One region of the Marinobacterium aestuariivivens genome, then DNA from elsewhere that is predicted to be linked to it. Evidence: riboswitches for the same ligand, from Rfam matches in the RefSeq annotation. Region 1 holds a riboswitch; the other holds the start of a gene.
The links. A riboswitch is a leader RNA that binds a small molecule or an ion and turns the genes downstream of it on or off. The one in region 1 is predicted to bind cyclic di-GMP.
Positions count from the first base shown of each region.

Region 2: linked by a shared signal. The riboswitch ahead of ACFQDL_RS03195 (dockerin type I domain-containing protein) and the one ahead of ACFQDL_RS10960 (alpha/beta fold hydrolase) in region 1 are both predicted to bind cyclic di-GMP.

Region 1 is NZ_JBHSWE010000001.1:2,099,472-2,105,008, reverse strand. It holds gene ACFQDL_RS10975 (ATP-grasp domain-containing protein) at 1-500, opposite strand, end outside; gene purE (5-(carboxyamino)imidazole ribonucleotide mutase) at 504-992, opposite strand; gene ACFQDL_RS10965 (hypothetical protein) at 1,222-1,368, opposite strand; gene ACFQDL_RS10960 (alpha/beta fold hydrolase) at 1,356-1,979, opposite strand; cyclic di-GMP riboswitch class I at 2,118-2,195, opposite strand; gene ACFQDL_RS10955 (MATE family efflux transporter) at 2,292-3,662, opposite strand; gene ACFQDL_RS10950 (AAA family ATPase) at 3,815-5,537, opposite strand, start outside.
Region 2 is NZ_JBHSWE010000001.1:618,806-624,342, forward strand. It holds gene ACFQDL_RS03190 (hypothetical protein) at 227-529, opposite strand; cyclic di-GMP riboswitch class I at 1,405-1,500, shown strand; gene ACFQDL_RS03195 (dockerin type I domain-containing protein) at 1,571-2,932, shown strand; gene ACFQDL_RS03200 (MSCRAMM family protein) at 3,085-5,046, opposite strand; gene ACFQDL_RS03205 (hypothetical protein) at 5,257-5,537, opposite strand, start outside.

The sequences.
Region 1 (5,537 bases):
CCGCGGGCGCCGACCAGCGAAACTTCCTCGTCGAACGGAATCATTTTCTCGGCGATGCATTCGCCCAGCCACTCGTCCAGAGCCGGCTCGCCCTGCTTCCAGCGCCACTGGCCGCGGCCGTCGTAACCGCCCTGGCGACGCTTGATGACCAGCCTGTCGCCGACCAGCGCCAGGTGTTCGGTGGTGTGGTCTGGGGTGATATTGCACCAGGGGGCAGTGCCGACCTTGAGGTGGTCGAGCAGGCTCTTCTCGCTCAGGCGGTCGCGGATCACTTCGGTGGCGCGGGCATTGAGAAAGCCGGGATGGGCCGTCAGCAGCCGGCTGCGCGGCGTGTCGGGCCAGAGTTCCTGTTCGACGGTCACCACATCGTCCGGGTTCAGCGCCACCGGCTCTTCCAGCGACGGGTCGCAGGGCAGGACCTCGAGTCCCATCGGTGCGCCGGCCTGTTTCAGCATCCGGCCGAGCTGGCCGTTACCGATGACGGCAATACGTGGCAGCATGCTTCAGCTCCTCGGGTCCGGGTTGTCCAGGACGGCCTGGGACTGGGCACTGCGCCACTGCTGCAGCCGCTCGCGCAGCGCCTCATCGCGGGTAGCCAGGATCTGCGCCGCCATCAGACCGGCATTGAAAGCGCCGGCGCCGCCGATCGCCAGGGTGCCGACGGTCACGCCGCGGGGCATTTGGACGATGGAATAGAGGCTGTCGAGGCCACTCAGTGCCTTGCTCTGAACCGGTACGCCCAGCACCGGTACCAGGGTCTTGCTGCTGATCATGCCGGGCAGGTGGGCGGCGCCGCCGGCGCCGGCGATGATCACCTCGAAGCCGCGCTCGGCCGCTTCCTCGGCGAAACTGAACATCTTGTCCGGGGTGCGATGAGCCGAGACCACCTCGGCGTGGTACGACACACCGAGGGTGTCGAGAATGTCGGCAGCCTCTTTCATGGTGGGCCAGTCGGAACGGGAGCCCATCACTATGGCGACTTTTGCACTCATTACCTTGTCCTGTCAGGAGATTCTAAGGATCGATCGGGCGGGTTGCCGGGAGCCCGGAACCTGAACCCGCCCGATTGCAGAGACGGTTCTGTCGGGAAAACCGACAAGGATAAGACGCCCTCGGGTTCAAGGCAATCTTTGTCGGCATTTGGCCGCACTTCGCAGGCTTTTCAGTACCGAAAGGGTTGAATCTGTCAGGTGACGTCGCTCCAGGCCGAATGCTCCGCATTCACCGCAAGGGCGGGTTTGCTGCCGCTATCCTGGCGCGCGAGCCGGTGACGATGCCGTCGCGGATCCGCGTGGCGCCGTTCGAGTCGACACCCTGGTTGCCCCGATCGATCAGGCTCAGGGTGGCGACGGGAATCAGCGTTTGCATCTGTTCGGCCAGGCGGCGAGAAGGCTGCGGTGTCTGACGATTGCAGACAAGGTGCACAGGCATGGGCAGTGACAGCAGGTCATGGGGGTGCAAGGCATTGCGGTAAAGGTCGGCGAGTTCATCGACGATGCCTGGCAGCCGGCGCAGCAGCTGGCTTTTCTGCTTCGGTCCCAGCAGCCACCAGATGACGCGCCCGAACCAGAACTGGACGAAGACCTGGCAGCGAGCGCCGTGGCGCCGGCGGCGTGCAACGCGATGACATGGCTTGCGAACCGGCTTGCGGCCTCCCAGCTTTCCCAGTCGTGGAGCTGGCGCAGCAGGCTGAAGGCGGCGGGATTCACCAGGGTCAGCGACAGCAGTTGTTGCGGGCGGGCCAGTGCGGCCTGCAATGCCGGAACGCTGCCGTGGGCGTGCCCGATCAGGTGGCAGGGACCGTCGATCCGTGCCAACTGCTGCAGCAGTCGCGGCAGTGCCGACTGGTCGGCAATCTCCACCCGGTATTCCCGGTTCAGTTGCCGGGCCAGTGCCGGCCCCGGACGCCAGCCATGGCCCGATACCAGCAGTACGGGGCAGCGCTCGTCGCTGATCGGGTCCGCTTTGCGTGACAGCATGGTTGTTTCCTCCGTCTGTGTCGCAACCGGTGATGCCGGAATCGCTGCAGCGGGAGGAGCATCGGGCTGGCAGAGCTGAAAGCGGGCGGCCGAAATGTCTGCAAGCGGGGAGAACTCCTTCCCGTTGTCACACCTGTGTGTGGCAACCCGGCTATTCCGAGACGGAACCCGTGGCTTTGCGTGATCGACAACTCGCTGATCGTGCCCTTTCAGTATCCAAGATGCCCTCTAAGCTTAGGTTCCGCAGTTGCGTTATGCCTTGGGAATATTGCCTAAATTATCGATATCCGGATAAGGTACGGACCGATACCGCTATCGCGCCGCGAGGGTCGTCCCCACCCAGGGGCGTTTCAACTGCTGACGCAGTCGCAACAGCAGGGCTGTGCTGGCCAGCAGGATACCGGTACCCAGGCCGAGCCAGATGCCGATGGCACCGAGTCCGGCGCCGTAGCCGAGCAGAAGTGCCAGCGGAAACGCCAGCAGCCAGTGGCTTACCAGGATCAGCTGCATCGGCCTCTGGGTATCCTGCAAGCCGCGCAGATAACCGGTCGTCTGGGTGGCCAGGCTGTCCGCCGGCTGCGCTACGGCCAGCAGCAACAGCAGCGCTGCGGCAATTTCGAACAGCGGCAGCCCGCGTTCGGCCTGCGGCAGCAGCCAGATAATCAGGGATTCCCGCCCGCCGGCCAGCAGCAGCGCCAGCGGCAGACCCCAGAGCAGCGCCAGCCACAGCTGGACCCTCAGCACCCGGTGCATCCGGCCGGAGTCGCCCGCGCCAAGGGCCAGTCCGGCCCTGACCGTGGCCGCCTGCGCCAAACCCAGCGGAACGGCATAGAGCACACCGGCCAGGCGCAGCGTCAGGGTATGGGCCGCAAGCTGGTCGATGCCGAAGCCGGCGATCAGCAGCGTCGCCAGCAGGAAGATGCCGGTTTCGCCCAGACTGGTCATGCCGATCGGCAGCCCCAGACGCAGCAGTTTTTGCAAACGCGCCCGGTGCACCTGCAGCAGTGCCCGGCCGACGGGGCGATACCAGCTGGCCCGGTGGGCCATCAGGCTGAGCCAGACCAGCAGGACGGCGGCGCAGAGTGCGGACGACAGACCGATGCCGGCCAACCCCATTTCCGGCAGGCCCCAGCGTCCGTACATCAGTCCGTAGTTGCCCAGGGCATTGAGCGGTAGGCTGAGCAGCATTCCGCCCAGGATGACCCGGGTCTGTTCCCAGGCAGCGAAACACTGGTGCCAGACGCGGACCAGCAGTAGCAGGGCGCAGGTCAGCGCCATCATCGGCGCATAATCGGAGGCGGCATCGACGATGGCGGGCTCCGCTCCGATCTGCGCCAGCAATCGCGGTGACAGGCTGATCAACAGGGCGCAGGGCAGGGTCAGCAGCAGGGCCAGCTGGAAGCTCTGGCCGATCCAGCCCGCCACTTCCCGCTCCCGGCCAGCGCCCCGGCATTCGGCCAGCAGTGCAGAAAGGGCGCCGATAACGCCGCCGCCAAGATAGAAAACGATCGAATAGAAGTCGCTGACGGCGGCGCCGGCCGCGAGTTCCGCGGTGCCGAGCCAGGCCATCATGAGCACATCGGTAATGGCGATGCCCATCGACAGCAGTGACGCCAGGGTCAGCGGGGCCGCAATGGCCAGGGTTCGCGCCAGCTCGTGGCGCAGCGTTCGTGAATTCGTCATGGTCAGCCTCCCGTTTGCATGCAGTCTGACGGGCTGGCGTCAAGGTGCGGTGCGGCGCGGCGTCAATCCAGCGTCAATCGGGAGAAGTCGGGCCTTCAATGTACGGGCGGGGGCGCTTGCAGGCAATCCGGGAACCCGGCAGCGGTAAAACGCTACCGCAGCCAGCTCAGGCAATGCAGCAGGCCGGTCTGGCGCAGCTCCTGTTCGAGCCGGCCGGCGTCGATCCGGCCCTCGGCCAGCGCCAGGGCGCGGTCGGCGTAGAAATGCGCCCAGCGCAGGTCCCGGCCGCGGGCATAGGCGAGCAGGGCATCGCAGCCCTCGCGCAGTGCCGCCAGATCCTGGTCGGCCAGGGCGAGGTCGATCTGCAGCTGATGCACATGCAGGTGGCAGTGGGGCAGGCATTCCGGTGTCAGCAGCGCCAGCGCCTGGGCCATTCGCTCGTGCCGCGTCGCGGCATCGGTCTGGCCCATGGCCTCTATGGCGCGCAACCAGGGCTGTACGAAGTGGCGGGCGCCGGGTTCGAGGCTGGCGTCGGCGGCCGCGATATGCTGCTCGAAACCGGACCGGTCGCCCTCCTGTTGCGCCATGTAGGCCAGTTGTGCATGGCCGTCGACGATAAAACGGCGGGCGCCGAGCTGCCGGGCCAGGTGCAGGCTGGCACTGAAGCAGTCCCTGGCGGCTCCGCGGTCGCGCCGTGCGAAGTGGTGCAGCAGTCCCTGCAGGCTCAGCAGCAACATGCCGGAGCGGGGCTCCGGACGGCGCTTCGACAGCCGCTCGGCGGTGGCCAGGCTCTGCAGCGCGGCCCCGGTGTCGAGCTGGTACAGCTGGCAGGTGGCGACCATCGCGTAGTTGTTGACCGCTTCGCTGAGCAGGTCCCGGGTCAGCGCTTCTTCGATGGCCCGACGGAAGTGGTCGCAGGCCTGGCCCATCTGTCCCAGCATGTAATAGCCGTCGCCGACGCCACTGAGTGCCCGCACGCGCCAGCGCGGATCATCGCAGCGGCGGGCCTGCTCCTGAGCCCGCAGGCTGGCGTCAAGGCAGTCCTCCTGCCGGCCCAGGGTAAACAGAATGCGGCCGCGGGTAATATGCAGGCGCGCCTGCTGCTGGCACGACAGGCCATCGCTCAGGCGGGCTGCGTGGTCGAGCGACTGCAGCGCCTCGTCGAACTGGTCCTGGATGGTCTGTGCATTGGCGATGCCGAGCCAGCTGTCGACCTGGCGCGCCGGTTCGTCGCTGAGGCTGATCGCCTGGTCGAAGGCCGCGATCGCCTCGTCTATCCGACCCAGCCGGGTCAGGGCTTCTGCCTGCTGCTGGTGCAGTGCCCAGCGTTCTTCGTCGACAGCCAGCGGCAGTACCTGTTCGCAAAACCAGAGCGCGCGCTGCGGATGCTGGTGTTCGAGCAGTTGGGCGATCGCCTCGAGGGTACGGGGTACCGCCTGTGCGTCGCCGGCATGGATCAGGTGTTCGGCTTCGCGCACCCGCGAGCGGCCGGCATAGAAACGTGCCGCACGGTAGTGGGCTTCCTGCCGCTCCTGGCGGCCGAGCTGGGCGTAGAGGCTCTCCTGCAACAGTGCATGGGCGAACTGCAACTGCCCGTCGCGCAGGCGCAGCAGACGCTGTTGTATCAGCCGCTCGATCAGTGCCGGTTCGGCATCGCCCAGTGTCAGCAGGTCCTCGCTGCCGAACTGCTGGCCGAGGACCGCCGCCAGCCGGACCAGGCGTCGCGCGGGTGCGTCGAGACTGTCGACGCGTGCGGCGACCAGGCTGGCGATGCGCAGCGGCAGCTCGCTGCCGGTCTGCCCTTCGCCGAAACAGAGCAATTGCTCGAGGAACAGGGGATTGCCTCCGGCGCGTTGCTGGCAGCGCTGCGCCATC
Region 2 (5,537 bases), 1.5 Mb from region 1:
GCCGTGCGTACCGGTGTTACGCCGTTAGCCGAAAGCACATCCGACTGGTTGAATTCGAAATCCATATTCGTGGTGCCCGAAGGGTCCTGTACCCGTGTCCAGAACATATGGATAAAGGTGTCCGTAAGGCCTTCTTCGGTAAAGATACCGAACTTCTTCAGATCGCTTTTGTTGGGCGGAACGCCCCCGCAACGACGGTCGGTATCGGGTCGTCTTCATCGGTACCCTATCCAAAAGCGGTATCGTCATTTTTATTCCCGATAATGATATTCTCGTCAGGCTTCCAGTCCACACCACTGGTAAGCGCTCCGCTGGCATCAGCCCAGTCGATCATGTCCAGGTCATCCAGTCTGATATTCGCGCCGGGCTCTTCGTCACCGGGCATGCCCGGATCCTCGATCTCGAAATCGCTACCATCAAGGCTGACCAGAGGGTGGGTCGCCCACGCAGGCAGCGCGAATAACCCAAGGCTCAGGAAAGCACCGCACAGGTACGCTCTCAGTGCTTGCCGATTGTTGTGCAAATGCATCGTATTCCCCTCCCGAATTCACCTGAAAAATCTATGTATGTGCCATCAAAAAAAGGCCTGGGTACCTGGCTCCTGTAGTGCACTCTCCTGCCTGTCATCGCGATTCCCCTCGTTGTCCAGCCCGTAGTCACCTCAACCGTTTGTCTCAGGACCTGCTCGATGTCTCCAGCAATACAAACTGTCGGAGGTCCCTGTCGGGGACTGAATGCTGGATCTCGACAGAACGCCTGAGGTTGACAGGCATGCAAGCAACGCCTGGACCAACTCCATAAGCGACTGACCCATAAGGAATTTATTTGAAAAAAAGGAAGCCGGGAAGAAACTGTTAACCTATTGATACAGGCTGATTCTGAAGTGACACTAAATAGATGATTTACATAAAGGAAACACTAGGGGGGTAAACTGTCACTAATTTGATACAGTTATCTGAATGTATCGGCTTGACATTGCCAGGATACTGTCCATATTCCTTGCACAGTCGATAATCCGGCTCCCGCGTCCAGATCATCAACAGAAAACGGACTGGCTTCTGTTCAAGAACTGTATCGTAAAGTTAACGATATATTTGTAATAAACTATAGCCGTCTCCTTTTGGCAACAACTTGTTAGCGCTCTGTTCACATAAGTAACAGAAGCCTCTTGCCATATTCCACTTCTGTATAAATGACATCCAGATTGACATGTTATAGTTCGTTTACAGTCAACAGGACATAGCGTTTGTGTTGAACAGAAACTGGTCCAATTATGAAACAGTGACCAGCGGACCTCCGAATACGGAGCCGAACAGGGAAATTGGTGACAGCCGTCGCTAAAGCATCTGGATGCAATACGCGGATTACGGTCCGCTACACAGATTGTTAACAGACAAGATCCTCTCCCGACAAAGGCAAAGCCCGAGCAACTGGGTGGCGCAAAGTTACGGGTCCTCGAGCACGCTCACGGGCGTATCCGAGGATCGCCGGACCGCCGAAGGAGAGTTACCCTCATCACGGACAGGCCGCTAGAGGATCTTTGCTGAATTTTAATTTCAGGAGAGACCCAATGCGCCTATCCAGGCTTCTGCTCGCGCAGCCAAGGGCTACCAGACCCGATGCTTCCCGTCACTGCTTCAACACCACTTCAGGCTGCAACGATGCGAACCTGAAAAGCCGTTTCGTCAATGTCAAGCGCGACCGTCAGCGCCCGCTCGGCACGGCCTTGGCCATAGCGGCCGCCACACTGATGCTCGGCAACCCGGCACTCGCGGGCAAACCCACCACCAAGGGCGGGGGTTCCGGTAAAGACAGTACGGCAACATCGACCTATTCGCCGCTCGCACTGACGGTCGAAGACTACTACTTCCGCTACGGCCCCCGGGAGGACAACTGCCTGGGCGAGGACGACGAACTGGCCTGGAAAGCGATCGGCGGATTAAAGCCAGGTGAAAGCTTTACTTTTACACCGCAATATCCCGGCTGTGTGAATCATGCGGCTGCCGTCACCGTTAATCTGTCATGGGACGGATCTGAACTCGCACTTTCAAGCGTGGTGCCCGATCAGGACATGTATAGCGCAGACCCGAGCCAGAAAGGAAAAGAGATCATTGCCGCCTCAAATGCCGGCATGGCGCAGCTATGCATGTTTCCGAGATACAACTCCGGCGACGCGCTCTATACAGTTAAGGTAACAAACGTTGGCAGTACCACTGCGACCAATATCGTACTTGACGGTCGTAGCGATAACGACTGGGCAATCAATTTCTACAATCGCTGCATGAATGCCGATGCCGACAGCGATGGCTGGAATGACAGCCTGGAACACTCCATGGCTACGCTGCTGTATTCGGTCGGCTATGTTGATGGCGTTTACCAGCCCTACATCCTGTGGGGCAGCAACTACCTCAAAGCAAGGGTCGACAACAGTGCTGCCGACGACGAAATCGACAGCTCTCCGGTTGACTTCAACGACGACGGAGTTGTAAACAATCTCGATGTCGAAGAGATCGGCTGGTATATCGGTGAAGGCAACGGCATCCCCCAGAGTCAGATCAGCCCGAACCCCAGCGATCCCGGCTATCTCTGGACCAACTCCCGGGAATGGCGTCGGTATGACGTGGATGGCGATGGTTATGTCGGCCAGTCCGATATCGATATCGTCTCGTCGCTGGTTGGGCGCGCTTTGCCAATGACCGAGGATATCATTGCGCCAACAGGACGGGTAATGGAACCGGAAGGCGGCAGCATAGCCAAAGGCTCCTACTATCAGATAAAGGGCCATGTCTGGGACAACGCCGCTGTGACAAAGGTCGAGTACCTTGTGGATGGCCGGATTCAGTGCACTGCCACCGATCCGGTTCCCAGCTTCGGCTTTACATCACCCTTTCATTACTGCTGGTGGGATGTCCCCAAGCGGGGGGCTCTATGAACTTGCGATCAGAGTCTATGATGCGGCGGGAAATATGACAACCAGTGAGGGCCTCCTCGTCTCGGCCAACTGAGAAGTAACTGATATACAGATAGGAAAGGGCGGGATCATGATCCCGCCCTTTTCATTACAGACGACCGGTAAGAATGCGCTTACGGGTCAACTACAATGGTGCAGGTATAGGTCGCCTGCGTCTCGAAGTTGAGCTCGCTGGAAGCCTGGCTGTCACCATCGAACAGATCGACTTCAGCGATAACAGTACCGACACCCTCGCCAGTACAGGTCACAGTCGCTTTGGTTGCACCATGGCCATCCATCGGCAAGGATTCATAGCTGATGGTGAATTTTCCGAGCGGAGTATTGTGGAAGCTTACTGTCTCCTCATTCCCACTTCCACAAACCGCATCGTTATCAATCTCGACGTTCTTCGCAGACTCACCTTCGTAGCCCACTGGCGTCACTTCGTCAACGCTAAAGATTTCGCCGAACTCCAGTTCATCCAAACAGGCTTCGCCATTGGCATCGGTCACTACAGAGCCGACAACACCCTCCGCATTAGAGATGTTAAAGGTCACACCCGGGTGCGGTACCGGGTTCAATTCGGAATTGATATCCTTGGTCGTTTTGGTGATTTTGATCGCCCCGGGCTTGCGCTCGTTCACGAAAATCAGATCGACATCGGCGTCGTCAATCGGTTCGACAGTGCGGTTAGCACAGGTATCGAATTCCGCAGAAGTCTCTGCGTCCGATGCACCGAAGTAACCTGGGGGTATCATAGTTTCACTCACCGTGTAGCTGATTACAGTACCTAATGCGTCTCTGATTGGCAGACCATCGACACAGTGGAAACCTGTCGGAGCTTCCGTCAGCGTTACCGGCAACGTTGGAACATCGTCATCAGCAGGATTGGCGGCGATAACCTTGAACTCAGCGCCGTCAAGTGCAGCCCCATCCTCATCTGCTTTTTTCACCAAAATGGAGCCCAGTTGCCTGTCCGTGAACATTAAGGTCAGCACCGGCACCGATGGATCGACCTCGAAACATTGGGGATCAGCCGGAATATGGTTGGCTGGTACCCCTGTTTCGTCCAGGCAATAGAGGCCGGCGAGAATATCATTGATTTGGCACTCGCCATCCAAGGGTATACCCGTAGTACAGGCCACAGGATCACCGCCCCCGTCCAGAACCACGGAGTCTTCTTCACCAAAGGTTCCGACCGGTTCGTTATCCTGATACAACGTAAAGGTTGCACCGTTCAACAAACTACCATTATCGTCTTTCTTGACGACTTTGACGGCTGCACAGTTTGTAATACTGGTCGCTACAGGTGGTATAAAGTCCTTCAACGCCGCGGTAAAGGAGTCGGACGAGCGGCTTTTCAGATAGACACTACCGAAGGTAATACATTCTTCAGCGCCGACAATTCCGGTCAGGTTGAACTGTGCTTCACCAAAGGTACGTTCATCAAATCCCATTCCTTCATCAAGACCACCTGCATCGGCATTCGAGATCGGGTCGTTATTGATAGAACCTGCAGCCAAGTTCGCATCTGACAAGTTTTGCTTGATCCCCCAGCACGGAAACTTGTTGGTCGCTTCACAAACACTCGCTGCCGAAGCGCCGCCGGCACTGGCCTGAGTTATCCACTCGGACAAGAACAGTTCAGGATTGGTCCCCCCGTTTGCCAAGTCGTACTGAAGCAGTAGATCGCCCGCAGTGCGTATCGGCGTCACATTGTTGGCTGAAGGTGAACTGGACTGGTTGAACTCGAAGTCCATGTTCGTGGTACCGCTCGGATCTTGCACTCGGGTCCAGAAGACATTGACAAAGGTGTCGCCATCCTCTTCAACATAAACCCCGAATTTTTTCAGATCGCTCTTGTTCGGGGGAACGCCCCCTGCGACAACAGAAGGCGGTTCGGTATCTTCAGAAGTCCCCTGACCGAAGGCGCTGTCGTCGGTCTTGTTGCCGATGGTGATATCCATGTCATCGACGACGATACGGCCAGGGGTGGGATCACCATCCATCTCGGCCCAGTCAATATTCCCGGCATCATCTGTGACTATATTCGCGCCAGGATCTGCTGGATTAGTAGAGTCTTCAATCTCGAACATACTGCCTGGCAACGTAGCCAAAGGGTGCGCCGCCCAGACGGCCATCGATACCGTGCAGAGGCCAATCAGGACTCCGAACAGATATCGCGTCAATATACTCGCGCTTCTATGTTGGTTCATTTTGAGTGCCCTCCCTAAGTTCATTTGGGCAATAACGGTTAGCCTCGCTACAATTAGCTGTGGCATCAACAGATGTATTACTAAAATTTCCTACCATTGCTCCCCCTCGTTATAAGAAGACCAGACCGTATCGAAGGCCTGTTCTAGGGCCTGTCGAGCTGCCGGGCTTTCCGTTTCCGACAGCAACGTATCAATTAACTCCAAACGCGGCACCATCTGTTCATCACTCAACTGCGGCCTTGCGTAGCGCACGCCGAACAAGACCTGGTCACCACCGGGCCCGAAAGAGATAAATTTGTTAACTGAATGAATGGCGGTTGGGGTTGAGCTTTGGTATCTATTCGGCATATCCGCATTTGGATTGTTAAGTT